4 regions of the Rhizobium acidisoli genome follow, and region 3 is predicted to be linked to each of the others. Evidence: riboswitches for the same ligand, from Rfam matches in the RefSeq annotation. Region 3 holds a riboswitch; each other region holds the start of a gene.

The links. Region 3 has a riboswitch for cobalamin ahead of bluB (5,6-dimethylbenzimidazole synthase). Riboswitches for the same ligand answer to the same signal wherever they lie in the genome.
Region 1: linked by a shared signal. The riboswitch ahead of nrdH (glutaredoxin-like protein NrdH) and the one ahead of bluB (5,6-dimethylbenzimidazole synthase) in region 3 are both predicted to bind cobalamin.
Region 2: linked by a shared signal. The riboswitch ahead of CO657_RS11925 (ABC transporter substrate-binding protein) and the one ahead of bluB (5,6-dimethylbenzimidazole synthase) in region 3 are both predicted to bind cobalamin.
Region 4: linked by a shared signal. The riboswitch ahead of cobU (bifunctional adenosylcobinamide kinase/adenosylcobinamide-phosphate guanylyltransferase) and the one ahead of bluB (5,6-dimethylbenzimidazole synthase) in region 3 are both predicted to bind cobalamin.

Annotation. Positions count from the first base shown of each region.
Region 1 is NZ_CP034998.1:3,683,329-3,691,208, reverse strand. Features, by position in the region: gene CO657_RS18000 (helix-turn-helix domain-containing protein) at 219-1,178, opposite strand; gene msrB (peptide-methionine (R)-S-oxide reductase MsrB) at 1,378-1,863, shown strand; gene CO657_RS17990 (TIGR03862 family flavoprotein) at 1,910-3,118, opposite strand; gene CO657_RS17985 (MerR family transcriptional regulator) at 3,186-3,608, opposite strand; gene CO657_RS17980 (heavy metal translocating P-type ATPase) at 3,680-5,956, shown strand; cobalamin riboswitch at 6,159-6,385, shown strand; gene nrdH (glutaredoxin-like protein NrdH) at 6,640-6,861, shown strand; gene nrdI (class Ib ribonucleoside-diphosphate reductase assembly flavoprotein NrdI) at 6,877-7,293, shown strand; gene nrdE (class 1b ribonucleoside-diphosphate reductase subunit alpha) at 7,272-7,880, shown strand, end outside.
Region 2 is NZ_CP034998.1:2,403,960-2,411,839, reverse strand. Features, by position in the region: one part of gene CO657_RS11945 (IS5 family transposase) at 1-313, shown strand, start outside; one part of gene CO657_RS11945 (IS5 family transposase) at 313-746, shown strand; partial or broken gene CO657_RS11940 (helix-turn-helix domain-containing protein) at 1,120-1,560, opposite strand; partial or broken gene CO657_RS11935 (DsrE family protein) at 1,563-1,712, shown strand; gene blh (bifunctional sulfur transferase/dioxygenase Blh) at 1,890-3,170, shown strand; cobalamin riboswitch at 3,633-3,887, shown strand; gene CO657_RS11925 (ABC transporter substrate-binding protein) at 4,059-5,075, shown strand; gene CO657_RS11920 (FecCD family ABC transporter permease) at 5,072-6,112, shown strand; gene CO657_RS11915 (ABC transporter ATP-binding protein) at 6,109-6,873, shown strand; gene CO657_RS11910 (hypothetical protein) at 6,995-7,558, shown strand; gene CO657_RS11905 (HIT family protein) at 7,581-7,880, opposite strand, start outside.
Region 3 is NZ_CP034998.1:2,018,236-2,026,115, forward strand. Features, by position in the region: gene CO657_RS10010 (NADP-dependent malic enzyme) at 1-2,120, shown strand, start outside; gene CO657_RS10015 (ribonuclease H family protein) at 2,172-2,705, opposite strand; gene CO657_RS10020 (DUF2865 domain-containing protein) at 2,860-3,951, shown strand; gene bluB (5,6-dimethylbenzimidazole synthase) at 3,973-4,662, opposite strand; cobalamin riboswitch at 4,705-4,890, opposite strand; gene CO657_RS10030 (DHA2 family efflux MFS transporter permease subunit) at 5,044-6,465, shown strand; gene CO657_RS10035 (methyl-accepting chemotaxis protein) at 6,697-7,880, shown strand, end outside.
Region 4 is NZ_CP034998.1:2,192,494-2,200,373, reverse strand. Features, by position in the region: gene CO657_RS10910 (adenylate/guanylate cyclase domain-containing protein) at 1-408, shown strand, start outside; gene CO657_RS10905 (chloride channel protein) at 416-2,206, opposite strand; cobalamin riboswitch at 2,467-2,857, shown strand; gene cobU (bifunctional adenosylcobinamide kinase/adenosylcobinamide-phosphate guanylyltransferase) at 3,241-3,765, shown strand; gene cobW (cobalamin biosynthesis protein CobW) at 3,770-4,819, shown strand; partial or broken gene CO657_RS38210 (cobaltochelatase subunit CobN) at 4,824-5,514, shown strand; gene cobN (cobaltochelatase subunit CobN) at 5,618-7,880, shown strand, end outside.

The DNA.
Region 1 (7,880 bases), 1.7 Mb from region 3:
ATGATCCAGGTTCCCAAGCGAACCGGTGGAAGGAAAATGTGCGCGTTTTGCCGAAGGGAACAGAGGAGGTCTTCGATACCGCAGCGCACACTGTCGCACAGATGCGACAGCTCGGGTCACGATCGACGGTGTCGGTGGAACGTTCGGGCGTTAGCTCTTTGTTTTGATGCATGTCGTTATGCCGGAACCGCTGCACACTTCCGGGCGACATGCATTCGTCAGTGCAGGTCGAACTTCTTCATCTTCCGATGCAGGGTGGCGCGGCTAATGCCGAGGGCGACGGCCGCCTGCGAGACGTTGCCGCTGGTGCGCGACAGCGCCCGCAACAGAGCTGCTTTTTCCGCCTCGACGATCTCCTCCTGCTGCGAGACTCCAGCCTCATGCAGGGCATCGGCCGCCGGAATGCCGGCGGCGATTCGCTTGTCGTCCAGCTGCAGCGCGATGCGGGCAGCGCGCGTTGCTCCCAGCACCAGATCGTGCCGGTCGACGGCAAGCAGGGCGGCGGCGGAATTGGCGCCGGCCGGAACCATCAGGAAACGGGCGCTGGGAAAAGCCGAGCGGAAGAGGTTGAGCTCGATGCGCATCGCCGCATCGCGCACGGTCTGCGTCAGGATCGTCAGCGTCATCTCGTTGACGTCTTCGCGGCAGGTGGAAATATCGAGGGCCGCGGCCACCCGGCCACGGTGATCGCGGATCGGTGCCGTGGTGCAGCTGAGGCTGGTATTGGCGCAGAAAAAATGCTGGTCGCGGAAGATGGCGACGGCGCGTTCGTCGGCAAGCGCGGTGCCGATGCCGTTGGTGCCGATGCTCGCCTCGGTCCAGACGGAGCCGGTCCATAGGCCGAGTTTGTGGAACTCCTTGTCGTCGCCGGCAGCCCCCCGGCGCTCCAATGCAATGCCGTTCCTGTCGGTCAGAAGCAGGCAGCAGCCGGCCCTGCCGACGGTGGTAAAGAGACGATCGAGTTCTTCGGTCGCGCTGGCGATCAGCTGCCCGGACTGTTCGCGGGCACGGCGGAATTCCTCGTCGGTGACACGCAGTGGCGCCCGTTCGTCTTCCGGAGCGAGTTGATGCATGGTCATGCATCGCCGCCAGGAGGCGACAACGGGAGAACTGGCCGCGGCGGAATCGCGCTGGGCAGAGGTGTAGACATGCTCGGCGTGTGCTGAGTGTTCGTGCATCGGCTCCTCCCACGGAACTTCAGCACAGTCTGATGGAAAAGCCGCTGGTTTGCAATCAGGCGGCGCGTGGCGGCCGTCAGCGTGCGGCGGAAGGGGCAGCATCACATTTCGGTGTTTGAGCGGTGAGGGTGTAACAAAGATGTCTCCCGCCCGTATTTCCTTAGAGAGCGAGGCTTTGCCAGATGGGGAGATCCTGATCATGCTGAACAGACGATTATTGCTGATGACGACCGTTTTCGGGGCGCTTGCCGTTCGCGCGAGCCTGGCCGGCAAGGCGATCGCCGGCGAGACGTTTGCGGTGATGCACACAGAGGATGAATGGCGCAAGCTGCTGACGCCGGATCAGTTTGTCATTCTCCGTCAGGCTGGGACGGAAAATCCCTTCACCAGCGCCCTGCTGCATGAGGAGCGGAAAGGCACTTTCGCCTGCGTCGGCTGCGACCAGAAGCTCTTTTCTTCGGCAACGAAATTCGACAGCGGCACCGGCTGGCCGAGCTTTTGGGCACCGCTCGACCATGCGGTCGGCACCACGAACGACACGACTTTCGGGATGGCACGCACGGCCGTCCATTGCGGTCGCTGTGGCGGCCATCTCGGCCACGTCTTCGATGATGGTCCGAAGCCAACCGGGCTTCGCTACTGCATGAATGGCCTTGTCATGACGTTTCATCCAGCCTCGGCCTAGTCGAAGGAGGTCTTGCTTGCTGTTCAGTGCCGGCGAGCGCCGGGGCCTATCCTCGCAGCCATGCCTCGATGCCGCGGGCGGCGGCGCGGCCGGTCGCAAGGCAGGCGGTAAGGAGGTAGCCGCCGGTCGGCGCCTCCCAGTCGAGCATCTCGCCGGCGACGAAGGTGCCCGGCAGCGCCTTCAACATGAAGCCGTCGTCGATGCCGCTCCAGCGGATGCCGCCGGCCGAGGAAATGGCCTCGGCGATCGGCCTCGTATCGAGAACGGGCACCGGCAGGGCCTTGATCAGGCCGGCGATACGTCCGGGATCGGTTCGATCGCGCTCGGGAGCGAGTTCTCGCAGAAAGGCCGCCTTGACGCCGGCGAGGCCGGCGCCCTTGCGCAGGCGGTTCGAGAAGCTCGATTTGCCGTCCTGCCGCGCGAGGTCACGGGTCAGCCTTTCGACCGTCCGGCCGGGGGCGAGGTCGAGCGTCAGGGCAGCGCTGCCGCGGTCCAGCAGCCGGTCGCGGAGGCTCGCCGCATGGGTATAGACCAGGCTGCCCTCGATGCCGCTTGCGGTGATGACGAATTCGCCGGGAAAGGTCCCGGCTTCGGAGGTGGCGGTGACCGACTTCACCGGCTCGCCGGCGAACCGCTCTCTGAAGTTTTGGCTCCAGCCGACGACGAAGCCGCAATTGGCGGGCCGGAAGGCATCGATCTCGACACCCTTCTCCGATAACCACGGCAGCCAGCCCGCATCCGAGCCGAGGCGCGGCCAGCTTGCGCCGCCGAGCGCCAGCAGGGCGGCGTCGCAATGGACGATGCTGCGCCCTTCCGGCGTTTCGAAAACATAGCCCTCATCGGCAAAACCGATCCAACGGTGGCGGGTGCGGAGCACAGCACCCTGCGCCTCCAATCGCTTGAGCCAGGCGCGCAGCAAGGGAGAGGCTTTCATCACCATCGGGAAGACCCGGCCGGACGAACCGACGAAGGTCTCCGTCCCGAGCCCTGCCGCCCAGTCCCTGATATCGACAGGGGTAAAGGCATCCAGGGCGGGGCGCAGGCGGGCGGAGGCCGGGCCGAAGCGCGTGGCGAAACGGGCATAATCCTCGGAATGGGTGATGTTCAGACCCGATTTGCCGGCCAGCAGGAACTTGCGGGCGAAAGTCGGCATGGCGTCGTAGACGGTCACCGCATGGCCGGAGAGCGAAAGCAGTTCGGCAGCCGCCAGGCCCGCCGGGCCGCCGCCGATGATGGCAATTCGCTTCTGGCTCATGGATGTCTTTGCCCGATTCTTTCTGGTGCCGTTTTGGCGCGGCTGCGCCTTGCCTGCAAGGGCGGGATCAGTGATGCGAATGCGTGCACTGGCCGTGGTCGGCGAGAACCTCGATGACACGGCATTGGTCGACGCGGCCGTGGCCGCAGCCTTCCACCATGGTTTCCAGCTCGGCCTTCAAAGCCATCAGGCTGCGGATGCGCTGCTCGACTTCGACGAGACGAGCCTTGGCGATGGCATCGGCGGAGGCGCAGGATTGGTGCGGATCATCCTGCAGGGTCAGCAGCGTGCGGATCGCCTCGATCTCGAAGCCGAGTTCGCGGGCATGGCGGATGAAGGCAAGCCGGCTGATATCGGCAGGTTCGAAGGAGCGCTGGTTGCCTTCGCTGCGGCTCGGCGCCGCGAGCAGGCCGATGCTCTCATAATAACGCACCGTCGGCACTTTGACCCCACTCTGGCGAGCCACTTCACCGATCGTGATCTTTTTCATGATTTTCCTCTTGCACCTCTAGTCGCTAGAGGATGTAGGAGGGATGCTTCTGTTTGACAAGGAAGCGGATCATGGCTGAGACGAACGAGACACGATACCGGGTCGGCGGCATGGATTGCGCCGCCTGCGCGAGCAAGATCGATACCGCGGTCAGGCGCGTGGCCGGGGTGGCCGATGTTTCCGTCTCGGTGATGGCGGGAACGATGACCGTCCGGCATGACGGCAGCAGCGACCTCAAGGCGATCGAGAAGAAGGTGACGGGGCTCGGTTATTCGGTCTCGCCCTTTGCCGGAAGCGCGGCGCCGGCGCATGAGCGCGGTTCTCACGATCATCACGACCATGATCACGGCGATCACGCGGGCCACGATCACGAGGGGCATGATCATGCCGGCCATGGTCATGATCATGCAGGTCACGATCATGACCATGCTGCTCATGGCGAGACGGAAATCGAAGGTCTGCATGGGCACGATCATACGCCGATGACCGGCCCCTGGTGGCAGAGCAGGAAGGGCCGGCTGACCATCCTCTCGGGTGCCGCGCTCGTCGCCGCCTATGCCATCGGCCATCTCGTGCCTGCGATCGCATCCTATGCCTTTATCATCGCCATGCTGGTCGGGCTGGTGCCGATTGCGCGGCGCGCGGTCATGGCGGCTCTCTCCGGCACGCCGTTTTCGATCGAGATGCTGATGACGATCGCTGCCGTCGGCGCCGTCATCATCAATGCGGGAGAGGAGGCGGCGACCGTCGTGTTCCTGTTCCTCGTCGGCGAGCTGCTGGAAGGCGTCGCGGCCGGCAAGGCGCGCGAAAGCATCCAGTCGCTGACGGCCCTGGTGCCGAAGAATGCGCTGCTCGAAGACAATGGTCAGACGCGGGAGGTTCCGGCGGAAAGCCTCGCCGTCGGCGCGATCATCATGGTGCGTCCGGGCGACCGCATCTCGGCGGATGGCATCATCGTCTCGGGCGAGAGCGCGATCGACGAGGCGCCGGTAACGGGCGAGAGCACGCCGGTGCGCAAGGGTGTCGACGCCATCGTTTTTGCCGGAACGGTGAACGGCGATGCGGTGCTCCGGGTTCGAGTCACGGCAGCCGCTGTCGACAATACCATCGCCCGCGTCGTCAAGCTGGTGGAAGTGGCACAGGAATCGAAGGCGCCGACGGAACGTTTCATCGATCGGTTCTCGCGTTATTACACGCCCGGCGTGGTGGTGGTTGCCGCACTGGTCGCGGTCGTTCCGCCGCTCCTCTTCGACGGCTCATGGAGCGAATGGGTCTATAAGGGCCTTGCCATTCTGCTGATCGGTTGCCCCTGCGCGCTTGTCATCTCGACGCCGGCGGCGATTGCCGCCTCGCTTTCAGCAGGCGCGCGGCGCGGGCTGCTGATGAAGGGCGGCGCGGTATTGGAAACGCTCGGCAAGGTGACGATGGTCGCCTTCGACAAGACAGGCACGCTAACCGAAGGCAAGCCTCAGGTGACCGACATCGTTTCCTTCGGATTGAGTGAGGCGCAGGTCTTGTCGCGCGCGGCGGTGCTGGAGCAGGGTTCCAGCCATCCCCTAGCGCTGGCGATCCTCAACCGCGCCAAGGCCGACGGCGTCCCCGTGCCGCCGGCCTTCGAGCTGGAGGCGCTGCCGGGCAAGGGCGTCAGCGGCAATGTCGGCGGCGAGACGCTGGATCTGCTGTCACCGTCCGCTGCCCGTGAGCGCGGAGCACTCGATGGCGACAAGGATGCACGCATTACTGTGCTGAACGACGAGGGCAAGAGCGTGTCGGTGCTGCTCGTCAACGGTGTCGCGGCCGGCCTGATCGCCATGCGCGACGAGCCGCGCGAGGATGCCAAGGCCGGGCTTTCCACGCTCAAGTCGGCCGGCGTCAAGGCGATGATGCTGACGGGCGACAACAAGCGGACGGCAGCAGCCGTTGCCGGCATGCTCGGCATCGACTGGCGCGGCGAGATGATGCCTGAGGATAAGCAGCGGGTCGTCGGTGAATTGAAGCGCCAGGGCTTCATCGTCGCCAAGGTCGGCGACGGCATCAATGATGCTCCGGCGCTGGCTGCCGCCGATATCGGCATCGCCATGGGCGGCGGCACCGACGTGGCGCTGGAAACTGCGGATGCCGCCGTTCTCCACGGGCGCGTCGGCGACGTGGCGCGGATGATCGAGCTGTCCAAACGGACGATGCGCAATATCCTGCAGAATATCAGCATCGCGCTGGGACTGAAGGCGGTGTTCCTGGTGACGACGATTGCCGGCATCACCGGTCTCTGGCCGGCAATTCTCGCCGATACCGGCGCCACCGTGCTGGTGACGATCAATGCGCTTAGGCTGCTTCAGGTCAAGGGATAAACCCTATTCGCAGCGACGATGCGGCTGATCGGGAATCGACAATCGTAGAGCCGGCTACAAGCCGGCTCTCTTCGTTCCGGCCTTCTTCACAGCCTGTTTGCTTAAGCCTTCGTTATCCATGTTTTTCACAGGAACGTAGTGATTTCAAACTTGCCGTAACGCAACGCACAAACCATCCGTTGACGTGATTTTGGATTCGCGTACTATATCTAGTGTTCAAGGTTCCTTCGATTCGTGTCGGATCGCGGGCTAAGACGGGAATACGGTGCGTTTCGCCATGACGGCGCAGCAAGGCCGGAGCTGCCCCCGCAACTGTAAGCGGCGAGCAACTGTCCGATTTCAGGTCACTGAGGCATGATGCCTCGGGAAGGCTGGGGCAGGGTGCTTCGACCCGCAAGCCAGGAGACCTGCCTTGAACTAGATGTCCACGGGCGGGGTGTCCGGAAGGTCGCGTGCATGACAGCGGAATGATCCGCGCCTGTTGCGCTGCCCGAACGTCCGCATGAGCACTTCGGGGTTGAAGTCATGTTCAGAATATCAAGGCCGCCGCCCGCGCTAATCCCGATCGTCTCAGGCGTCTAAAGCGCCGACTTGCCAGATCACCATCAAGCATTGACCCGGACGCCACAAGGCGCCCGATCCCTGTCTTGCGTCCTGAATTCTTTGACATCACGAGGAACATGATGAGCGTTACCGTCTACAGCAAACCCGCCTGCGTCCAATGCACTGCCACCTATCGCGCCCTCGACCGTCTGGGCGTCGATTACGACATCGTCGATATCTCCGAGGATGCCGAAGCGCTCGATCGTGTCCGCAGCCTCGGCTACATGCAGGCGCCGGTCGTGATCGCCGGCGAGCGGCATTGGGCGGGTTTCCGCCCCGATATGATCAGCGCGCTCTCCTGACCGAGGAAAAAGGCGATGGGGCTGATCGTCTATTATTCCAGCCGATCCGAAAATACCCATCGCTTCGTTGCCAGGCTCGGACTGCGCGCGGCGCGCATTCCGGCGGGCGGTGCGGATGCGTTCCATATCCGCGAACCCTTCGTGCTTGTCGTGCCGACCTATAGCGGCGGCGACGGCCCAGGGATCATAAAGGGCGCCGTTCCCAAGCAGGTGATCCGTTTCTTGAACGATGCGGAGAACCGAGGACACATTCGTGGCGTGATTGCCGCGGGCAACAGCAATTTCGGCGAGACATACGGGCTCGCCGGCGACGTGATCTCGCAGAAATGCCGGGTGCCGTACCTCTACAGGTTCGAGCTCATGGGCACGGAGGAGGATGTCGCCAACGTCAAACACGGAATGGAACGATTTTGGACACGGGAACAACTCTGACGCGGGATGCGGGTGCAAAACCGCATAACAGTTTTGCTCATCCCGCCGGCGAACGCCCTTTGAAAGCGGTGGAAACGCTCGACTATCACGCGCTGAACGCCATGCTGAACCTCTATGACGATGAGGGCAGGATCCAGCTCGAAAAGGACCGCATGGCGGCGAAGCAGTATTTCCTGCAGCATGTGAACCAGAACACCGTGTTCTTTCACAATCTGAGGGAAAAGCTCGATTACCTCGTGACCGAGGGCTATTACGAGCAGGAGGTTCTCGACCAATATTCCTTCAATTTCGTCCGCGACCTGTTCGACCAGGCCTATGCCAGGAAGTTCCGGTTCCCGACTTTCCTCGGCGCCTTCAAATATTACACCAGCTATACGCTGAAGACCTTTGACGGAAAGCGCTATCTCGAGCGCTACGAGGACCGCATCTGCATGGTGGCGCTGACTTTGGCGCGCGGCGACGAGGCCCTTGCCCGCGACATGGTCGACGAGATCATCTCCGGCCGCTTCCAGCCGGCGACGCCGACCTTCCTCAATGCCGGCAAGAAACAGCGCGGTGAACTGGTTTCCTGCTTCCTGCTGCGGGTC
Region 2 (7,880 bases), 390 kb from region 3:
CGTCTCATTCTTCGCGATGACCAGTGGGAGCGGATGTCTCGCCATATCATTGGCGACGATCGCACGCGCGGTTCATCTGGACGTGACAATCGCATGTTTGTGGAAGCGGTCTTGTGGATCGTGCGGACGGGTTCGCCCTGGCGCGATCTGCCGGAGGTGTTCGGTGATTGGAACAGCGTGTTTCGCCGCTTCAGCCGCTGGAGCCAAAAGGGTGTCTGGTGGCGTGTCTTTGAGGCGATGTCGGAGGATACCGACTTCGAATATCTGATCGTCGACAGCACTATTATTCGCGCCCACCAGCACGCCTCCGGCGCAAAAAAGGGGCTGAAGATCAGGCCCTTGGCCGTTCCCGCGGCGGCTTGAGCACCAAAATCCATATGGCCGTGCGTGGCCTTGGATGTCCCGTTCGTTTCATTCTGACCGCCGGTCAGAAAGGCGATGCACCGCAAGCCGATCTCCTGATCGAAGACCTGCCAGCCGAGGTCGTCATGGCCGATACGGCCTACGACAGCGACCGGCTACGCAAACGCATTGCCGACAAGGGCGCGCAAGCGGTCATCCCGAACAACCCCTCGCGTGCCAAGAAGTATCCACTCGACAAGCAACTCTATGCTCAGCGTTATCTCGTCGAATGCTGCTTCTCGAAGCTCAAGCAGTTTCGACGCATCGCCACACGATATGAGAAAACCGTTCGAAACTACAAAGCCATGATCGCTCTGGCCGCAACAATCCTATGGCTCAGATAAGTGTCCACAGCTCCTAGAGCCCACTGGCATAGCATACATGGCACAGCGTCAACCTACCCCAGCGGCACGGCACACCGATCAGCCCTCATCCTGAGGTGCGCAGGCCAAAGGCCGAAGCCTCGAAGGACGGGGGCGGGTGGCTCGGCGCTTAAGACCACATCCATTACGAGGTGACGCCGGTGGCCGCCCTCGTCCTTCGAGGCCCCTTCGGGGCACCTCAGGATGAGGGCGGAGGGAGGTCGCGGCTCGTGTCACCGGAAGGTCCTGCGACGTACCAACGGCCAGACTCTGCGTGGCGCCGCTCAGCCCCAACTCATCGCAGCGGGAAATCTTTGCCGATTAGGTGAATGCCGTCGAATTGATGTCTTAACCCCTATTCCCGCGCCGTCGCCCGCCAGGCGGCCGGTGGGGTGGCGAAGGCGCGGGAGAAGGCGCGGTTGAAGGCGGCTTCGGTGGCGTAGCCGGCTTCGTCGGCGATCGCTGCGATCGGCCGGCTTGAGGTGGCGAGCGCGACGCTTGCGAGATAGAGCCGCCAATCCCTCATATAGCGGATCGGTAAGGTCGAGAGCATGGCCTGGAAGCGGTCGGCAAGGGCGCTGCGCGACAGGCCGGTAGCGGTGGCCAGATCCTCCGGCGACCAGTTGCGCCCGGGATCGTCGTGAATGAGAGAAAGACAGCGCGAAAGCGAGGGGTCGGCGAGTGCTGCCAGCCAGCCGACCGAGCGCGGCTCGGCCATCATGATCTGATGGCGCAGAATTTCGATGAAGATGATTTCCGTCAGCCGCGGCAGCATCGAGACGCCGCCGGCACGCGGCCCAGCAGCGCGGCGGCACGATCTGGGCCTGCCCGCCCTGCGTCACATCGCGCGGTTATACGCAGGAAGACATGCTCGACGGCGTCATCATCGTCGGCGCCAGCGCCATGCATGCCGAAATCAGACAAGGTGCGGCGACGCTGTCGTTTTGATCGTGACGAGCCGGGCCGGTAGGGGCGGCAGCGCCTCCGGCGGCATTGTCAGTCCGCGGGCTGGTTGCAGACGCAGGGGAACGATGCCAAGCGACTATTCTTGCGCTCGGCAATATACTTGTGAGATTGTACCGATATACATGCGATACTGCCGATGCAGGCAGCGCGGGGGCTTCGATGACATCCGTGAGGGTCAATGAGCTGATATCGGTGGCGGGGCAGCCCGATGCCGCCGGTTTTGCTGCTTTTGCGGCAGACGGTTTTGCCGGCGTCATCAATGCCCGGCCGGATGGCGAGGAGCCGGGGCAGCCGGGCGATGCGGCGGAAAAGGCTTCTGCCGCCGCCGCGGGGCTCGCCTACAGCTTCGTGCCGGTGAAAGGGGCCGAGATCACCGAGGCCGATATCCGCGCCTTCCAGAGGGCGATGATGCAAGCGAAGGGGCCGGTTGTCGCTCATTGCAAGAGCGGCACCCGGGCGCTGACGCTCTATGCGCTCGGAGAGGTGCTCGACGGGCGGATGCAACCCGGGGACGTCGAGGCCTTCGGTCAAAACCTCGGCTTCGATCTTGCCGTCGCACGCCGCTGGCTGGAAAAGCGGGCAGGGCAGGCGGCTGTCGTGAAGGCCTTCTTCGAACCCCGCACCTGCAGTGTGCAATATGTCGTTTCAGACCCGGTCACGAAACGCTGCGCCATCATCGACCCGGTGCTCGATTTCGACGAGATGTCGGGTGCGACGGGAACGACCAATGCCGACGCCATCCTCGCGCATATCGACAGCGAAGGGCTGACGGTCGAGTGGGTCCTCGACACGCATCCGCATGCCGATCATTTCTCCGCCGCGCACTATCTCAAGGGAAAGACCGGCGCGCCGACAGCGATCGGCGCCCATGTCACCGAGGTCCAGCTGCTCTGGAAGGAAATCTACAACTGGCCGGCACTCGAAACCGACGGCTCGCAATGGGACCGGCTGTTTGCCGAGGGCGACACTTTCGAGATCGGCGGGCTTGAAGCCCGTGTGATGTTCTCGCCCGGCCATACGCTTGCCTCGGTGACCTATGTGATCGGTGACGCCGCCTTCGTGCACGACACCGTATTCACCCCGGATTCCGGCACGGCGCGCACTGATTTTCCCGGCGGCAGCGCCAGCGCCCTCTGGCACTCGATCCAGGCCATCCTGTCGCTGCCCGAGGAGACCCGGCTCTTTTCCGGCCACGACTATCAGCCTGGCGGTCGCCATCCCCGCTGGGAAAGCACGGTGACCGCCCAGAGGGGCGCCAATCCGCATATATCGGGCATCGACGAGGCCGGCTTTGTGGCGCTGCGCCAGGCGCGCGACCGTACGCTGCCGAAGCCGAAGCTGATGCTGCACGCGCTGCAGGTCAACATCCGTGGCGGGCGGCTGCCCGAGCCCGAGGAGAACGGCCGGCGCTATCTGAAGATTCCGCTGGATGCGTTGTAGGAACGCAGGGAGCAGCGCTGCGGCGCGTGCTCCGAGGCTTCGCCCTTGCGGGCTGCGCGCCTCAGCATGAGGGAGGTCGGAGGGTGCCGCACCCACGCAGCGGGAACGGGAGATCTTGTGTCGACGCTCAAGAGAGCCTCATCTTGAGGTGCGGAAGCCGAAGGCTGAAGCCTCGAAAGACGAGGCGGGTGCTTCATTCGCAGAGCGGGATGTGTTTTTAGCAAGGAGCACCGTTGCGGCGTGCTTCGAGGCTTCGCCCTCTCGGGCTGCGCACCTCAGCATGAGGGAGGTTGCTGGATGCCGCGCCCACGACAGTGGGAACGGGAGGATGCTTAAGAGAGCCCTATCCTGGGGTGAGGATGCTGGCACTATACCGGCCGACAGCGCTCCGACGGTCCGTCTCCATTTTTCGCCCACCAGACCCAATCCTCCGCAATAATCATTGACGTCGCGCGGGCCGGCGACGTAACTGGGGGCGACGGTTCCCTGAAGATGACTCCAAGGGGATTAATAGGGAACACGGTGAGGACGACCCAGAAGGGACCGAGACCGTGGCTGCCCCCGCAACTGTATGCGGATTGTCGATCATCTCAGGTGTGGCCAGCGACCGGCCATCTCTGAAGGGCTGATAGCCTCGCCACTGCGATATATCGCGGGAAGGCGGATGAAAGACGGATATCCGCAAGCCAGGAGACCTGCCGTCAATCACGATCCAATCAACCGGGCGGGGATGCCCGGACAAGGAACAGACATGATTGACCTTCTGAACCTCCGCCGAATTTCGGCATGCATCCGTCTCGATTGGACCTCCTGCGGCTAGCGCGCGTCAGCGTGCCTTCGGCCGCGCGTGCGGCATAACCGTGCTTTTTTCCTTCAATCGAGGTTTTCATGCGCCAGATTCTCGCCACCATGACATTTGCCTTCGGGCTGATCGGCCTTGCGGTACCGAGCCTTGCCGCCACCCAATATCCTTTGACCATCACCAATTGCGGTGAGCAGGTGACGTTCCAGAAAGCGCCATCGAAGATCGTTTCGATCGGCCAGGGCATGACCGAAATTCTCTTCTCGCTCGGCCTTGCCGAGAAGATCGCCGGCACGGCCGTCTGGGTCGGTCCGGTCCTGCCGCAATATGCCGAGGCCAACAGCAAGATAAAGCGTCTCGCCGACAATGATCCGAGCTTCGAATCCGTCGTCGGACAGGAGCCCGACCTGGTGGCGGCCGAGTTCGAATGGCATGTCGGCGCACAGGGCTCCGTCGGCAAGCGGGAGCAGTTCCAGGATCTCGGGATCAATACCTATCTCGCGCCGGCCGATTGCGTCGCCAAGGTCAACACCGATGGCGGCGACGGTGTGCGCAAGGAGCTGTTCACGATGGAGCTGGTCTACCGTGAGATCGCCGAGCTCTCGGAGATCTTCGACGTGAAGGAGCGCGGCGATGCGCTGATTTCCAAGTTGAAGAAGCGCGAGGCGGATGCCGTCGCATCGATATCCGGCGCATCGGGCAAGAACCTGCCTATCGTCTTCTGGTTCTCCAGCAAGGAAGTCAACGGCGATGCCTTCATCGCCGGCAAGAACAGCGCGCCTGCCTATATCCTGAAGGCGATCGGCGCCAGGAATGTCCTCACGACCGAAGAGGAATGGCCGCTGGTCGGCTGGGAAACCATCGCCCAGGCGAACCCGGCCGTCATGGTGCTCGCCACCATGGACCGGCGCCGCTACGCCGCCGACGATCCGAAGGTCAAGATCGATTTTCTCGAGAACGACCCCGTGACCAAGGAACTCGATGCCGTCAGGAACAAGCACTTCGTGATGATGGACGCGCAATCGATGAACCCGACGATCCGCACGATCGACGGCATCGAGACCTTGGCGAACGGCATCAAATCCTTCGGCCTGTCGCAGTGAAGGCAGTGTCGGTCAGGCAACAAGGATGGTGGGCGCTTGCCGCGCTCACCATTTCAGCCCTTCTCCTTCTCGGACTGATGATCAGCCTTGCCGTTTCGATCGGCGAGATCGCGATCCCGCTAGCGACGACGGCGGAGGCGGTGTCGAACCGGCTTTTCGGAACGCAATTCGAGCTCAGCCGCATCCACCAGGGCATCGTCTGGGATTATCGTCTGAGCCGGGCGCTGGTTGCAGCCAGCGCCGGCGCGTCGCTCTCGCTCTGCGGTGCCGTCCTGCAGGCGCTGCTGCGCAATCCGCTGGCCGAACCCTATGTGCTCGGCATCTCCGCCGGCGCTTCGACGGGAGCCGTCTGCGTGATGATCCTCGGCCTCGGCTACGGTGTTCTCGGCCTGTCCAGCGGCGCCTTCATCGGCGCGGTCATTGCCTTTCTGCTGGTCGGCTTCCTTGCGACGGGTGCGGGGGGAACCGGCGAGCGCATCATCCTGTGCGGCGTTGCCGGTTCGCAGCTCTTCACTGCGCTGACCTCCTACATCGTGACGACATCGGCGAATGCCGAGCAGGCGCGCGGCATTCTGTTCTGGCTTCTGGGTTCGCTCAGCGGCGTGCGCTGGCCGGATGTCTATCTCTCGGTGCCGATCGCGTTTGCCGGTTTCCTCATCTGCATGGCCCATGTCCGGGCGCTCGATGCTTTCGCCTTCGGCACGGATGCGGCCGCCTCGCTCGGCATTGCCGTGCGCCGCGTCCAGATCCTGCTGTTCGGGCTGACGGCGGCGATGACGGCAAGCGTCGTCAGCATGGTCGGCTCGATCGGCTTCGTCGGCCTGGTCATTCCGCATGCGGCCCGCTTCCTCGTCGGACCGGGCCATCGGTGGCTGCTGCCGGCAACGGCGCTCGGCGGCGCGATCTATATGGTCGGCGCCGATATCGTCTCGCGCATCATCATCCCGCAGCAGGTTCTGCCGATCGGCGTCGTCACGGCGCTCTTCGGCGCGCCGGCCTTCGCCGTCATCCTCTATCGCGTGCGGAGAAGCGCATGAGCATTACCATCGACGCGGTGAGTTTCGCCGCCGGCGACACGGTCATCGTCAACGGCGTCAGCCTGACGGTGGCAAAGGGCAAGGTTCTCGGTCTGCTCGGGCCGAACGGGTCCGGCAAATCGAGCCTGCTGAGGCTGATCTGCCGGCTGCGCAAGGTCCGCAGCGGCGTCATCCGGCTGGGCGAAGACGATATCGCTTCGCTGTCGCGCGCAGCCCTTGCCCGGCGCATCGCTTTCGTCGAGCAGCAGTCGACGACCGATACCCAGCTGACCGTGCGCGACGTGGTTCGGCTCGGCCGCACGCCGCATCGCGGGCTGCTTGCGCCCTTCGGTGCGGAGGACGATGCCGCCGTCGACGAGGCCTTGTTGCGGGTCGACATGCGGGAGCGGGCGGGCCAGCTCTGGCAGACGCTGTCGGGCGGCGAGCGCCAGCGTGTCCATATTGCGCGTTCGCTGGCTCAGACGCCGAGCGAGCTGCTGCTCGACGAGCCGACCAATCATCTCGATATCCAGCACCAGCTCGACATTCTCCAGCTGATCTCGAAGCTAGGCATCACCTGCATCGTCGCGCTGCACGATCTCAACCTGGCGGCGATGTTTTGCGACAGCCTGGCGGTGCTTCAGAAGGGCGAGGTCGTCGCCTCGGGGGCGCCGGAGCACGTGCTGACGGAGGATATGATCGGCCGGGTTTTCGGCGTTCGCGCCCATGTCCAAAAATCGGCCGTGCATGGCCGGCATCATATCCAATACGTCATGGATTGAGGAACGGCCGGGATTTTCGAACTCAAGGAGGAGATATGACCTCACTGGCCTTTTTCATGGACTGGCGTATGATTTCTCGGGGCGCGCGCGTGCGCCCCGCCCGGTCGAACGGAGTTTCGAGATGCTCGAACGAAATCAGTTTCCCCTGCGCCCCGTCATCCCCGGCTTCGCCGTCGCCTGGGTCGTCATCATTTCAGGTGCAAGTGTCGCTCTCAGCCTGGTTTTTGCCTGCGTCACGCCCTTCGTGGCCCTGGCGGCGGTATCGGCGGTCATTCTTCCCCGGCGCATGGCGCTGACGACGGTTCTGCTGGGCTGGCTCGCCAACCAGATGGTCGGCTATCTCGTGCTCGGCTATCCCCAGACTTGGGACAGCTATGCCTGGGGTCTGGCGATCGGTATTGCCGCATTCGCATCCCTGGCCGCAGCGCTCGGCGTGCTTCGCCTTGCCGCCAGCCTCAGCGTCGCCGCGGCTGGCGCCTTCATGGCCGGCTTCGTTGCCTATGAAGGCGTGCTCTTTGCCGCGACGGCCGTGCTTCCGTCAGGCGAGGGAGCGTTTTCGGCGTCTGTGGTGGCGAATGTCCTGCTGATCAATTCTCTGGCCGCGATCGGCCTTATCTGCCTTCATGCCGGCGCGGCGGCCGGCCGTGCGCTTGTTGCAAGTCAGCCGGGACCGGCGCTGCCTTAAGCGGTTGACTTCATGCACGAAATCAAGGCGCCGGAAACCGCATTACCTCCCGCAATAACGTGATGACCTCTGAGACCGATGGCCCTCTGACCGGTGGCGGCACTGCGCGTTCACAGAACTCGCGCCAGACGAACAGCGTCAGTTCCGCGCCGTCCGTTGCGGTTTCTCCCGGTCCTTCTGCAAAATTCTCGAGCAGACGATACCGGCCGTCCTTCCAGAACAACTCCTCCACCCAGTCATATATCGGGATGACATGAAAATGGATCGGATAACCGGGCGAGTGCCCGTATCGGCCGATATAGACGCGCTGAGCATTCAGGTC
Region 3 (7,880 bases):
ACAATCCTGAGATGGCGGCCGAATATACCTCGCGCGCCAATCTCGTCGCCGTCATCTCGAACGGCACCGCCGTGCTCGGCCTCGGCAATATCGGCCCGCTGGCCTCGAAGCCGGTGATGGAGGGCAAGGCCGTGCTCTTCAAGAAATTCGCCGGCATCGATGTCTTCGATATCGAAATCGACGCGGCAAGCGTCGAGCAGATGGTCTCGACCGTCTCCTCGCTGGAGCCGACCTTCGGCGGCATCAACCTCGAGGACATCAAGGCGCCCGAATGCTTCGAAGTCGAGCGGCGCCTGCGCGAAAAGATGAAGATCCCGGTCTTCCACGACGACCAGCACGGCACGGCGATCATCGTCGCCGCCGCGATCCTGAACGGACTGGAACTCGCCGGCAAGGCGATCGAGAACGTTAAGATCGTCGCCTCAGGCGCCGGGGCCGCCGCCCTTGCCTGCCTCAACCTGCTTGTCATTCTCGGTGCAAAACGCGAAAACATCTGGGTCCACGATCTCGAAGGCCTCGTCTATGAGGGCCGCACCGAGCTGATGGACGAATGGAAATCCGTCTATGCCCAGAAGAGCGACACGCGCACGCTCGCCGAAAATATCGGCGGCGCCGACGTCTTCCTCGGCCTGTCAGCCGCCGGCGTACTCAAGCCCGAACTGCTGGCGCAGATGGCCGACAAGCCGCTGATCATGGCGCTCGCCAATCCGACGCCCGAAATCATGCCCGATCTCGCACGTGCCGCCCGCCCCGACGCGATGATCTGCACCGGCCGCTCGGATTTCGCCAACCAGGTCAACAACGTCCTCTGCTTCCCCTATATCTTCCGCGGCGCGCTCGATTGCGGCGCCGAGACGATCAACGAGGAAATGAAGATGGCGGCCGTGCGCGCCATCGCCGCCCTTGCCCGCGAAGAGCCGTCCGATGTCGCCGCCCGCGCCTATTCCGGCGAAACCCCGGTCTTCGGCCCGGATTACCTGATCCCCTCGCCCTTCGATCCGCGCCTCATCCTGCGCATCGCGCCTGCAGTCGCCAAGGCCGCCGAACAGAGCGGCGTGGCGCGCCGCCCGATCCAGGATTTCGACGCCTATCTCGATCAGTTGAACCGCTTCGTCTTCCGCTCCGGCTTCGTCATGAAGCCGATCTTCACCGCGGCCAAGGCCGCCGAGCGTAAGCGCGTCATCTTCTCCGAAGGCGAGGACGAACGCGTGCTGCGCGCCGCCCAGGTACTGCTTGAGGAAGGCCTTGCCGATCCCATCCTGATTGGCCGCCCGCAGGTCATCGAGACGCGCCTGAAGCGCTACGGCCTGCGCATCCGGCCGCTGCAGGATTTCGAGGTCATCAATCCGGAAGACGATCCGCGCTTCCGCGAATATGTCGATCTCTATTTCTCCCTCGTCGGCCGCCGCGGCGTCATCCCGGAGGCCGCCCGCACCATCGTGCGTACCAATACCACCGTCATCGGCGCGCTGGCGCTGAGGCGCGGCGAGGCCGATGCGCTGATCTGCGGTCTGGAAGGCCGCTATGAAAAGCATCTGCGCGATGTCCGCCAGATCATCGGCAAGCGCAAGAATGTCCGCGATTTCTCAGCCCTCAGCCTGATGATCTCGCAGCGCGGCGCCACCTTCTTCACCGACACCTACGTCACCTTCAATCCCAGCGCCGAGGAAGTTGCCGAGGCAACGGTGCTGGCGGCCGAAGAAATCCGCCGTTTCGGCATCACCCCGCGCGCTGCCCTCGTCTCGCACTCCAACTTCGGCTCTCGCGAATCCGAAAGCGCCACGAAGATGCGCAACGCCCTGCAGCTGGTGCGCGAGACCGCCCCAGATCTCGAGGTCGACGGCGAAATGCATGGCGAAAGCGCCATCACCGAGGCACTGCGCAAGCGCGTCATGCCGGATACGACGCTGCACGACGAGGCGAACCTGCTGGTCTTCCCGAACCTCGACGCCGCCAACATCACGCTCGGCGTCGTCAAGTCGATGACCGACGGCCTGCATGTCGGCCCGATCCTGCTCGGCACCGCCCTGCCCGCCCACATCCTGGCGCCTTCGGTCACCTCCCGCGGCGTCGTCAACATGGCCGCCCTCGCCGTGGTCGAGGCATCGCAGCCGGCGTAAGCCGGTTGCCGGCCGAGCAACGACATGCGCCTGAAACCGGCCAGCACCGTATCAGCCGCCGGCTATCGACAGCCGTCCTCTATCGGCGAGCGCGTCCGCGCGCTCGTTGCCGACAACCCCCGAATGCCCCTTGCACCAGGCAATGGTCACCAGGGCGTTTTGTGATAGCTGAAGATCGACCGCTTTCCAGAGCTCCGCATTGTCGATCGTTCGCCTTCGGCCCTGTCCATTCGGGCTGCTCTTCTTCCAGCCGTTATTCTTCCAGATATGTCGCCGGCTGTTGCAGCCTTTGACGGCATAGATGGAATCGGACCAGATGATCGCGGCTTCGCCCGCTGTTTGGCTATTGATCCACATGGCTGCCCTGAGAACGGCGGTCAATTCCATGGAATTATTGCTGGAATCTTCAGCGCCACCGAAGCCGGAGGCGATTTCCACCGCATCGCGATAAGCGACAAACGACCAGCCTCCATGCCCGGAACCGGGCTCATAACAACCGTCCGCGAAGAGGTGCAGCCCCAGTTGGGATTCTGGTACGCCTGATGCCGGTGCGGAGGGTCGGATGTCATCGGGAATGCCTGTCATTTTTACCGGGGTCTCGGGCGATTGCTGGATAAGATCGCGAAAATACGCTAGGATTTTCTTTGAGCTTATTAAGAGAAATAGATTAAGAGGAAGCGCGCGGCGAGGTGATGTCGCATTCGCCCCACCGACCGTTTGCTCATTCCGGGACGACGCCGTGAAACGCCGAAACCTGTCTCTTGCCCTTCTCCTCGCCTTCGCAGCGCCCGCCGCTGCGCAGACCAGCGCCATCTGCGAGGACCTGCGCGGCCGTCTCGCCGACCTGCCGCGATTGATCGGCAATGGCAACGGCCCGGAAGCCCGGCAATATTCCAACGCCATGGCCGAGCAGAACCTCGAGCTGCGCAAGGTTCGCAACGACCTGCGCAGTTACGGCTGCACCTCAGGCAGCATGGTGGTGATCGGCGGCGAAAATGCCGATTATTGCGCCGAGCTCTCGCAGGCCGAAACCCGGATGATCGACAATATCGGCTATCTCCAGGACCGCCGCAACGAACTAGCCGGCCGGAACGGCGCCGATGACGCCCGCCGCGAACTGATGGCCGCGCTCGACCAGAACGGCTGCAACAGCGACAATTTCTACGCCCCCTCCGAGCGCAGCGCCAACGACCCCGCCCCGAGCATCGAGGAACAGGCGATGCGCTCCGATACCTTCATACCGCTCGGCGGCGGCCAAGACGTTGATCCGCGTTACGGTCTGCCACGGGCCGATATGCTCTCGCCGGTCAGCACCATCTGCGTGCGCAGCTGCGACGGCGGTTTCTTCCCGATCAGCTCGAACGCCACGTCGGTCGATTTCGGCCGCGATGCCCAGACTTGCGCCAAGATGTGCCCCGGCATCGAGACCCAGCTTTTCTATCGCGACGTGACGAGCACGGAAGCCTCGAACATGATCTCGGTCGCAACCGGCACGCCCTACAGCGCCATGAAGAACGCCTTCGCCTACAAAAGCCGCGCGCCCGGCGAGAAAAACGCCTGCGCCTGCAATCTCACCGCCTATTACGACGAGATGCGCGGCAAGCAGGCGATCAGCCAGCCGCCGCAGCAGGGATCGATCACCACCATCCGGACCAATCCGCCGGTGAAGGATACAGCGGCAGCCGCCGCGCCGCAGCCATCGGTTCCGGAGCGTCCCTACGACCCCACGCAGAATAAGGTCCGCCAGGTCGGCCCGCAATTCCTCGCCGGCGACCAGGGCTCGATCGACCTTGCCAATCCTGCCGCACCTGGCCCCCAACCGCAGCAGTAGCAGCCGCAGCAGCAGTGATCGCTACCTCTCGCTCCTTCCCCAGCCATCATGGAAGACGAGTTCCTCGAGCGGCAGCCGCTGCCGCCAGCCTTTGACCGAGAGTTCCGGCTGGTCGTAGAGCCGGTCGACGAAACCGGCGCAGAGCCAGGCAACCACCTCGATATGCTCAGGGATGCCGAGAATGGTCTTCAAGTCGGCTTCGTGAAAGATGCTGACCCAGCCAATGCCGACCCCTTCGGCGCGGGCCGCCAGCCAGAGATTCTGAATGGCGCAGACTGTGGAATAGCTGTCCATCCGCGGATTGTGCGTGCGCCCCAGCACCACGCTGCCGCTGCGGGTGGGATCGCAGGTCACGCAGATGCCGAGCGGCGCCTCTGTTATGCCTTCGAGCTTGAGGGAGCGATAGGCCTGCCGCCGCTCGCCCTCAAACATCAGTGCCGCTTCCTCGTTGGCCTTGGCAAAGGCATCGCGGATTCGGGCTCGCACAGTTGGACTTTTCACCAGAATGAAATTCCACGGCTGCATGAAGCCGACGGAGGGTGCGTGATGGGCGGCCGTCAGCAGCCGTTCCACCACGTCGTCGGGCAAGGGCTCGGGCAGGAACTGGCTGCGAACATCGCGTCGCGTCATGATCGCATGATAGACAGCCTCGCGTTCGGCCAAAGAAAAACCGGACGCCACTGACATGGCATCCTCATCAAAGGGTCGCATCGTCAAATCCCCAACAACGCAACCGCCCGCCGTCCGCGCGGGTTGGGTCTATCTTGCCAGGCCGGTCTTCTGACTCGGCGTCACCCGTCTGCCGCAGCCTTCCCGGCGAAAACCAGTGGCATGATGAGCGGCAGACGTCAGCCTTACAGCGTTGGGCACGTTCCGGTCTTGCACCGGATTCCCGATTCTCCCGCTTGAAAAGCGGGCACCTGACGGCGCATCTATTTCAGCAAACCGGCCCTGCGGCAAGCGGCCTCATGCCGCATTCACCCGTATGTGACATCGATCGCGTGGACAGCTGCGCATCGCTGCCGTAGAAACGAACAGATCCCAACCGACGCCCGTGGCGCCGCAACTTTCCTCTTTGCACCCCGGTTGCCCGTGCCCCGCCTGACACCCATGATCCTTGCGGTCGCCCTGTTCATGGAACAGATGGATTCGACCGTCATCGCCACCAGCCTGCCGGCGATCGCCGCCGATATCGGCACCTCGCCGATCGCGCTGAAGCTTGCTGTCACCAGCTATCTCGTGGCGCTGGCGATCTTCATCCCGATCAGCGGCTGGATGTCCGATCGTTTCGGCGCGCGCAACATCTTCCGTTTGGCGATCTTCGTCTTCATGATCGGCTCGGTCGCCTGCGCCTTTTCCAATTCGATCGCGGCCTTCGTCGTCTCGCGCCTGATCCAGGGCGCCGGCGGCTCGATGATGACGCCGGTCAGCCGCCTGCTGCTGGTCCGGGGAACGCCGCGCCACGAACTCGTCGATGCCATGGCCTGGCTCACCATTCCCGCACTGATCGGCCCGATCATGGGGCCGCCGATCGGCGGTTTCCTCACCACCTATCTCAGCTGGCACTGGATCTTCTGGATCAATGTCCCGATCGGCGTGCTCGGCATCTTCCTCGTCACGCGTTTCCTGCCGGCGGTCGAGCCGCGCAGTCCGCGGCCGATGGATTTTCCGGGCTTCTTCCTTTGCGGCATCGGCTTTTCCGGCTTCGTTTTCGGCCTGTCGGTGATCAGCCTGCCGGCCGTGCCCGTCATCTACGGCTATGTCACGGTGGCCGTCGGCATCCTTGCCGGCCTCCTCTATCTCCTGCATGCCCGCCGCACGCCCTATCCGCTGCTCGATCCGAAAATGTTCCGTTACCCGATGTTCCGGGCGGCGATCCTCGGCGCCTCGAATTTCCGCATGGGGCTCGGCGCCCTGCCCTTTCTGATGCCGCTGATGCTCCAGCTCGGCTTCGGCCTGACGCCGCTGCAATCGGGCTCAGTCACCTTCGTCAGCGCGCTCGGCTCCATGGGGTCGAAATTTGCCGCCTCGCGCACCTTCAATGCCTTCGGCTTCCGTACCGTCATATCGATCACCACCTTGCTGGCGGCAATCTGCCTCGGCATCAACGGCTTCTTCACCGCTGAAACGCCGCTGCCGCTGATCATGGCCTGCCTGCTGATCGGCGGCCTTTTCCGCTCAATGGCCTTTTCGGGCGTCAACGCCATGGCCTTCGGCGATGTCGATGATGCCGACAGCAGCCAGGCGACCGCGATCAACGCCGTTGCCCAGCGTATCTCCATGGCGATGGGCGTGGCGATCGCCGGCGGCATCCTCGAAATTTCGAGCAGCTTTCACGGAGGCAGGCTGCTGGTCTCGGATTTTCACACCGCCTTCTTCAGCGTCTCGGCGATTTCGGCGCTCGCCTGCATCACCTTCCTGCGCCTGCCGCGCGATGCCGGCGCCGAATTGACCACGCGCCGCCGCAAACGCCACCAGCCCGAGCCCGAAGAGGCGATCGCGGAAAACAGCTGATCAAGCCAAATCGCCCGGCCGGGACGGCGGCGAAATCAGGCGCGTGTGCTCCGGCATCCCATTCTACTTTATGATTTATTCACACATCAAAGACACACTGCGTCTGCGCGTTTTGGGTCGCTATCAGGACATGGGCATGAGCGCTCGTGATGTGACCGTCAGCGTGGATGCCCGTGTTGATACGCCGGTCGGGAACAGATCCGACTGAGCCGCAATTCCAGGCCCCGCGGAATGTTCCAATTTTTGAAAACGATGCCTCTGACAGCCAAGCTGGCGGCGATTATCGTGACCGTCAACCTTTGCGGCATCTCCGCCTTTGCCACTTACACCTGGATGTACGAAACCAAGGCGTTGATCGATGGCGCCAAGGCCAACTGGTCCAAAGATGCGGAGCAGTTTGCGTCTCTGGCCGCCGGCGGCGTGAAATGGGGCAAGGCGAATGCTGTGCGCGAGGCCTATTCGCTCTATCGCGACGACCCCTCGCTTGATCTTGTGCAGTTTGCCGCCTTCAACGCCGAACCTGCCGCCGTTGATACATGGACACGCGACGGCATCAGCGGTTTGCCGGCACCTGCCGATCTGGCAAAGAGCCTCAGCGCCAAGCCTGAGAAAACGACGATCGATGACAGCGGAATATCTGCCGGCGTTGTGACGATCATTGCGCCGCTTCCGCTGGATAAATCGGGCAAGGCGACCGGTTACGTCGTAACCAATTGGTCGGTCGAAAAAATCGCGGCCGAAGTCAAGCAGAAGGTCCTGATTTCGCTGCTGACGCAGTTCGTCATCACCGCCCTCGCCGTTGTCGCCTTCCTTCTAGCCATGCGTAGCCTCGTCGGCCGCCCCCTCCGGGTTCTCAGCGAACGGATCAGCGCGTTGCAGAAGGGTGATCTGGCCTCTCCCGTCACCTACAGGGAAAATGGCGACGAGATCGGTTTTCTCGCACGTGCCTTGGAAGTTTTCCGCAACGAGGCGATTGCCAAGGTTGAAAGAGAGCAGGCCGCGGCCGAGCAGAGCGCCTCATTCGATGCCGAACGGGCGCGTAACGCCTCCTTGACGGAGGAAGCCAGCAACGCTCAGCGGCTGGTCATGACAGCGCTCGCAAATGAATTGGAAAAGCTCGCCGCCGGCGACTTCTCGATCCACCTCGCCGATCTCGGCCCCGAATTCGATAAACTGCGGCAGGATTTCAACCGCATGGTCGAAGCGGTTGCCGCCGCATTGACCGAGATCAAGATCGCTTCCGTCGCGGTTGAAGGCGGGTCGAGCGAGCTTGCCTCCTCCGCCGATCAGCTCGCCAAGCGGACAGAGCAGCAGGCGGCAGCCTTGGAACAGACCGCAGCAGCACTGGACGAGGTGACCACCACAGTCAGAACGTCGTCACAGCGGGCCGAGAGTGCCGGAAAGCTGGTCGAGGA
Region 4 (7,880 bases), 170 kb from region 3:
GGCGACAGCGTGCTGGCGATCTTTCCGACCGAGGCCGAGGATCCGCAAAAAGCCTGCAGGGCGGCGTTGGCTTCGGCGCAGAATCTGCTGAAGGCCAACGAAGAGCTCAATCGCGGGCGGACGCGCAACGGAGGCCCCGATATCGGCATCGATGTCGTGCTGCATCTCGGCGAAGTTTTCTACGGAAACGTCGGCGCCCACGACCGGCTCGACTTCACGGTGATCGGCAGGGCGGTCAACGAAGCCTCGCGGCTGGAAAAGCTCTGCGGAATGCTCGAGCAGGACCTGCTGCTGTCGGAGAGCTTCGCGGCGACCTTAGCCGTCGCCTGCGAGTATCTCGGATCGTTCGAATTGCGGGGCGTGTCGAAGAAGGCAGACGTCTTCCGGCTGGCCGACGCCGCGTCATAACACCCCTTCAAATTTCGCCGGAGACTTCGCGGCGGCGGCGGTCAAGTTCCTCGCTGTAGCGGCGCAGCGTATAGCTTTCGCTGAGCTGGCCGATCACCTTGCGTTCGATCAGGTTGTTGACGACGGCGAGTGCTTCGCTTTCGCTCTTGTCGAAGATCGCCGCCGCCTGCCTGGCATTCATCTGCGGCTGCAGGAAATCGTTGCGGTAGTGGATGAAATCGGCGAGCGTCTTGCCCTCGTCCTGCGCGTCGGTCGGGTTGGCGTAGATCTCCGGCACCAGAACGAGGCCGGCATATTTGTCGCTCTCCTCGACGAGGATAACGCGCTGGGTCGAGCCGATTGGGAAGGCCTGCTTGAATTCCTCCAGCGAGATGCCCGCCCTTGCCGTCTTCACGTCGGCGCGCATCAGCTTGTCCACCGTCAGGTTGCGGATCCAGCCGACGTCATGGGCGCTGCGGATGCTTTCGCCGCGCAGATGGAAGCGCCATGTGGCGAAGGAGTATCCGAAGGTCGAGCGCACGACGAGCGAGGAGGTGATGACGGCGGCGAGCACCAGCGCGGTGATCGGAAAGTCGCCGGTGATTTCGAGCGCCAGAAAGGTCATCGTCAGCGGCCCGCCGATGACGGCGACGGCAAGCGAACTCATGCCGACCACGGCATAGATGACGGGCGTCAGCGTCGCATCGGCAAAATAGGGGCCGCAATAGGCAAAGAGCTTGCCGAGCAGGGCGCCCATGAACAGCGAGGCGAAGAACAGGCCGCCCCTGAAGCCCGAACCGATCGAGATCGCCGAAGCCAAGGATTTCAACAGGAAGAGGCCGATCAGCGCCGGGATGGCGACGTCGCGGGAGAGGTTCAGATGCAATGCACCGTGGCCGGCCGAAAGCACCTGCGGCGAGATCATCGCCAGCAGCCCGACGATGATGCCGCCGAGCGCCGGGCGGAAGGGCGGGGCGATCGCGCTCTTGCGGGCCAGTTCCTCGACGAAGGAGACGCCCTGCATGATCAGGATGCCGACGCCGGCCGAGACCGCGCCGAGCAGCAGCGCCGGGATATAGTCGGCCGGCACGACCGCACCGAAGCCGCCGATATCGATGGTGAAATCGCCATGGGTGAGCAGCCTTGCGATCAGGGTGGAAACGAGGGCCGAGACGACCACAGGGGTCAGCGAGACGATCGTATAGGTGCCGATGATCAGCTCGAAGGCATAGAAGGCGCCGGTCAGCGGCGCGTTGAAGGCGGCGGCGATTGCGCCGGCTGCGCCGCAGCCGACGAGGACGCGGAGATCCGAGCGGCGAAGCTGCAGCTTCAGGCCGAGTTTCGAGGCGAGGCCGGCGGCAAGCTGGGTATAGCCGGCCTCCAGGCCGACGGAGGCGCCGAAACCGTTGGAGATCAGGTTCTGCACCGCGACGATAATGCTGTCGGTCAAGGACAGGCGGCCGCCATGCAGCGCATTGGCCTCGATCGGGTCGACCATCGGCTTCTTGCGGCGTTTGGCCAAAATGAAGAGCAACAGGCCGAGCAACATGCCGCCGATGACCGGGGCGGTGAGCAGCAGCAGCTTGTCGTCGATAACCGACGAGCTCAGCCTTTCGCTGTCGGCGATACCGAAGACCAGCTGATGCAGTTCATTGGAGACGAAGCTCATGCCGGTCACGGCAAGACCGGAAGCAATGCCGACGACAGCACCCGCCAGAGACAGACCGACTTCGCTACGGCGGGTCAGCGCCCGCAGCCGTCTCGGATCGAAGAAAACACGCAGCGCTCGGAACCGGCGCCGATCCAATTTCATAAGCATGGCAAGACAACTAGGCAGGAAGAGACCCGGTCAAGGGCGAAGGTGCAGTCCGCATGCGACGCAATTGCGGCGAAAAGCCGGCGCGTAGGTCAAATATTTATGACGTAAGCCTCTGATAAATGACGATATTCCTGGTCGAGTAAGTCGTGTTTCAGTGAGCGTGCCTGCCTTGCCGCCGATGGCCGACCGCCAAGGCCGGTTGACTTCACTCTTGAGCTTGCCTAACCATCCCTCAACGGATGGTCATCTGACCATCCTCGGATATTAACGGATGGTTCCGGATCGGCGTTACGCCTTCCGGATGAAAAGGGAATGTGACGGGGCGGACCCACACCGGGCGCCTTCATCACAGCCGACCCCGCGACTGTAGAGCGGTCAGGGTCTTCCATCCGGCATCGAGCTCTTCCGGCTGGCAGCTTGCAATCGTGCAGGCAGGCGGGACGGGCGACATGCCGGAAAAGCCACTGGACATGCATGGTGATCAACCGGGGTCGGACGCCTCCATTTCTACGAATCGTCCACCTTTTCACCGATGCAGCCGGGAAGGCGAGGCAGATCCGCCGGCACGATCAGGGGCGACCGGTTTCCGGTCCGCCCCGATCGCGGCCGACAACCGCGAGCCAGGAGACCTGCCATTCGTGCCGGGCGAAAAGCCCAACCCTGGGCAAGAGACCCGCTGCCAGCACGGAGGTTGTTTTGGCTGAACGATTGAATTCGGCATGGCTTGGTGCGGTCAATGGCGCAACGGGTTGGACGAGGGGGCCATACGGCTCGCAATTTATTGTCCTTCGCTTGCGCTATGCGCATTCGCTTCTATCGTCGCTCACCCCCTCATCCGGCTGCCGCCACCTTCTCCCCGATGGGGAGAAGAGGTACGTGGCGACGCCTCGGTCCCTCTCCTGCCACTGCGATCAGAGAGACGGTCAAAGACAAAAGCTTGCTCCCTCTTCTCCCCAGCGGGGAGAAGGTGGCCCGAAGGGTCGGATGAGGGGGGCGGCACGGCGGGCCCTATCCTGCCAAAGGGCGGCGCTCACATGACGGTTGGCCCGATCACTACAGTCTTCATCCTCGGCGGCGCACGCTCCGGCAAATCCCGCTTTGCCGAATCCCTCGTGGTTTCAAGCGGCCTCAACCGCCACTATCTCGCGACCGGGCGGGCCTGGGACGAGGAGATGCAGGCGCGCATTGCCCAACACAGGGCCGATCGCGGCCCATCATGGACGACGCATGAGGAGCCGCTCGATCTCGTCGGCAAGCTCGCCGCCATCGATGGTGAGGACCGCGTCGTGCTGATCGACTGCCTGACGCTCTGGGTTACCAATCTGATGATGGAGCAGCGCGATATGGCCGGAGAATTTTTGGCGCTCGCCGATTATTTGCCGCGGGCAAAGGCGCGGCTTGTTTTCGTTTCCAACGAGGTCGGCCTTGGCATCGTGCCGGACAATCGGATGGCGCGGGATTTTCGCGATCATGCCGGCCGGCTCCACCAGATGATCGCGGCAAAGGCCGCCGAAGTCTATTTTATCGCGGCAGGCCTGCCGCTGAAAATGAAGGGTTAAATCCATGAACCAGCAAAAGATTCCCGCAACCGTCATCACCGGCTTCCTCGGCGCCGGCAAGACGACGATGATCCGCAATCTGCTGACCAATGCCGGCGGCAAAAAGATCGCGCTGATCATCAATGAATTCGGCGATCTCGGTGTCGACGGCGAGGTGCTGAAGGGCTGCGGCGCGGAGAACTGCAGCGAGGATGATATCATCGAGCTGACCAATGGCTGCATCTGCTGCACCGTTGCCGACGATTTCATTCCGACGATGACGAAGCTTCTGGAGCGCGAACAGCGGCCCGACCATATCGTCATCGAAACCTCGGGCCTCGCTCTGCCGCAGCCGCTGGTCGCCGCCTTCAACTGGCCTGACATTCGCACCCAGGTGACCGTCGACGGCGTCATCACGGTGGTCGACAGCGCGGCTGTCGCCGCCGGCCGTTTCGCCGATGACCATGATGCCGTCGAGGCGGCGCGCAGCGAGGATCAATCGCTCGATCACGAGAGCCCGATCGAGGAACTGTTCGAGGACCAGCTCACCTGCGCCGATCTCATCGTGCTCAACAAGACCGACCTGATCGACGTGGCCGGCCTTGGCCGGGTGCGCGACGAGGTCGCCGCCCGCACCCAGCGCAAGCCGGTGATGATCGAGGCGAAAAACGGCGAGGTGCCGGCCGGCATCCTGCTCGGCCTCGGCATCGGCACGGAGGACGATATCGCCAACCGCAAATCCCATCACGAACTGGAGCATGAGGACGGCTCGCCGCACGATCATGACGAATTCGACAGCTTCGTCGTTGAGCTCGGCCCCGTTGCCGATCCGGCCGGCTTTGTCGAGGCGCTGAAGAGCATCATATCAGCCCATGACGTGCTGCGCCTCAAGGGCTTCGTCGATGTTTCGGGCAAGCCGATGCGCCTGCAGCTCCAGGCCGTCGGCAGCCGTATCGACCACTATTTCGATCGCGCCTGGGCGCCTGGGGAAAAGCGCGGCACGCGCCTCGTCGTCATCGGCCTGCATGAGATGGATCAGGGTGCGGTGAAGGCGGCAATCGAGGCGCTGGCGTAAGCCCATGCATCTGCTTCTGGCCCAGCAGGGTACGATCAGCGACGGCGAAGAGGCAATCGATCTCGGTCAGACGCCGGGCGATATCCTGTTCCTGTCGGCCGCCGACAGCGAGCTCGCGGCGATCGCGACCGCCCATCGCGCCTGCGGTGGGCCGCATTCGCTGCGGCTCGCCAGCCTGATGAGCCTCAAGCATCCGATGTCGGTCGATACCTACGTCGAGCGCACGGCGCGGCACGCCAAGCTCATCATCGTCCGTGCGCTCGGCGGCGCCAGCTATTTCCGCTACGCGCTGGAGGCGCTGCATGCGGCAGCCTCCCGCGCCGGCGCGCAGATTGCGGTGCTGCCGGGTGACGCCAGGCCGGATGCAGGGTTGGTACCCTTCTCGAACATCGCAGCTGACGATCTCGATGCACTCTGGGCCTATCTGATCGAGGGCGGCGATGCCAATGCGCGCGCCTTTCTCGATTATGCCGGGGTGATGCTGTCGGGTGCGGAAAAGCCGGCGCCGGCAGTACCGTTGATGAAAGCCGGCATCTGGTGGCCGGGGCGGGGGCTGGTCGGGGTCGAGGAGTGGCGACAGGTGACCGCGCCGTCGTCAGCTGAGGCCGCGATACCCCCCTCTGTCCTGCCGGACTACCGGGGTCGAGCCGCGGGTCTCGACCCGTCCTTCGGACCCCCCACACGGGGGGAGATCAGGGATGAGAGGCCTCGCTCTGTCTCTTCCGGAAGTGCGGCATCTTCACGCGTTTCATTTGTTGGAAGCCCAGGCGACTTGCCGATCTCCCCCTTGTGGGGGAGATGTCCGGCAGGACAGAGGGGGGTACCCCAAGCTCGACGGAAGAGGCGGGATTCGAACCTAAGATTTCCCCCATCGTCGCCATCAGCTTCTACCGCGCCCTCGTGCAGAGCGGCGAGACCAAGCCGATCGAGGCGCTGATCGACGCCTTGCAGGCGCAAGGCCTCCGGCCGCTGCCGGTCTTTGCCTATAGCCTCAAGGACCCGGTTTCCACAGGCATTCTCGAAAGCGTGTTTTCGGCGCTGAAACCCGATGTCGTCATCAACACGACGGGCTTTGCGGTCTCCGCGCCGGGCGCGGATCGGCAGCCGACGGTGCTGGAGGCGAACGGGGCGGTGGTACTGCAGGCGATCCTGTCGGCCTCGTCGCGGGAGGCGTGGGCAACTTCGTCGCAAGGCCTGTCGGCACGCGATCTCGGCATGAACGTGGCGCTGCCCGAAGTCGACGGCCGGGTGCTGGCGCGGGCGGTCTCCTTCAAGACGGCGGCGCGTTACGATGCTGCCGTCGAGACCAACATCGTCGCCAGCGAACCAGACGCCGACCGGATACGCTATACGGCGGAACTCGCCGCCAACTGGGCGCGGATACGCGCCACTCCGGCTCGCGACCGGCGCATCGCGCTCGTGATGGCGAACTATCCGAACCGCGACGGCCGGCTCGGCAACGGGGTCGGCCTGGATACGCCGGCCGGCAGCATCGAGGTGCTGCGGGCGATGGCGGCAGCGGGTTATCCGCTCGCCGATATTCCGGCCGATGGCGACGCGCTGATCCGGCATCTGATGCAAGGGCCGACCAATTCAGGCCATGACGGCAGGGTCATTCGCGAGACCCTTTCCCTGAGTCTCTACAACGGCTTCCTGGACACTCTTCCCAATAAGATTCAGGATGAGGTGAGGGCCCGCTGGGGCGATCCCGAGAACGATCCGTATTTTCTCGACGGCGTCTTCGCCCTGCCTTTCGCCCGCTTCGGCAGCGTCCTCGTCGGCATTCAGCCGGCGCGCGGTTACAATATCGATCCGAAGGAGAGCTATCATTCGCCGGATCTCGTGCCGCCGCACGGTTATCTTGCCTTTTATGCTTTCCTGCGGCGCGAGTTCGGCGCCGATGCCGTCATCCACATGGGCAAACACGGCAATCTCGAATGGCTGCCGGGCAAGGCGCTGGCGCTGTCGGAAGAGTGTTATCCCGAGGCGATCCTCGGGCCGCTACCGCATCTCTATCCCTTCATCGTCAACGATCCGGGCGAGGGCACGCAGGCCAAGCGCCGGACGGCAGCCGTCATCATCGATCATCTGACGCCGCCTTTGACGCGAGCGGAGAGCTACGGGCCGCTCAAGGATCTGGAAGCGCTGGTCGACGAATATTACGAGGCCTCCGGCGGCGATCCCCGCCGCATCCGCCTGCTCAGCCGGCAGATCCTCGATCTCGTGACCGATATCGGCCTCGACCGGGATGCCGGCATAAAGAGCGGCGAAAGCGAAGGCGACGCGCTGAAGAAACTCGACGCCTATCTCTGCGACCTCAAGGAAATGCAGATCCGCGATGGGTTGCATGTGTTCGGCGTGTCGCCGGAGGGGCGGCTGCTGACGGATTTGACCGTGGCGCTGGCGCGGGTGCCGCGCGGGCTGGGTGAAGGCGGTGATGCGAGTTTGCAGCGGGCGATTGCTGAGGATGCGGGGGTGGGCAATGTGCCTGGGGCACCCCCCTCTGTCCTGCCGGACATCTCCCCCACAAGGGGGGAGATTGAATCGGAGCACCGGCCTCCCCAAACAATCGATATAGAGCGATTGTCTTACTCGTTGCCGATCTCCCCCCTTGTGGGGGAGATGTCCGGCAGGACAGAGGGGGGTAATTCCACGTTCGACCCCCTCGACTGCGACATGGCCGCCCCGTGGACCGGAACGCGTCCCGCAATACTCGCCGACGTTCTCGATGCACCCTGGCGCACCAACGGCGACACCGTCGAGCGCGTCGAACTGCTGGCGGCCAAGCTGGTCTCCAGCGAGATTGCCTGCCCCGCGGAATGGACGGCGACGCAGGCGGTACTCTCCGAGATCGAGACCCGTCTCAAGCCTTCGATCCTTGCCTGCGGCCCGGCGGAAATATCCGGCCTGCTTGCCGGCCTCGACGGCCGCTTCGTCGCACCTGGCCCGTCGGGTGCGCCGACCCGCGGGCGGCCCGATGTACTGCCGACGGGCCGCAATTTTTATTCGGTCGACAGCCGCGCGGTGCCGACGCCGGCCGCTTACGAACTCGGCAAGAAAT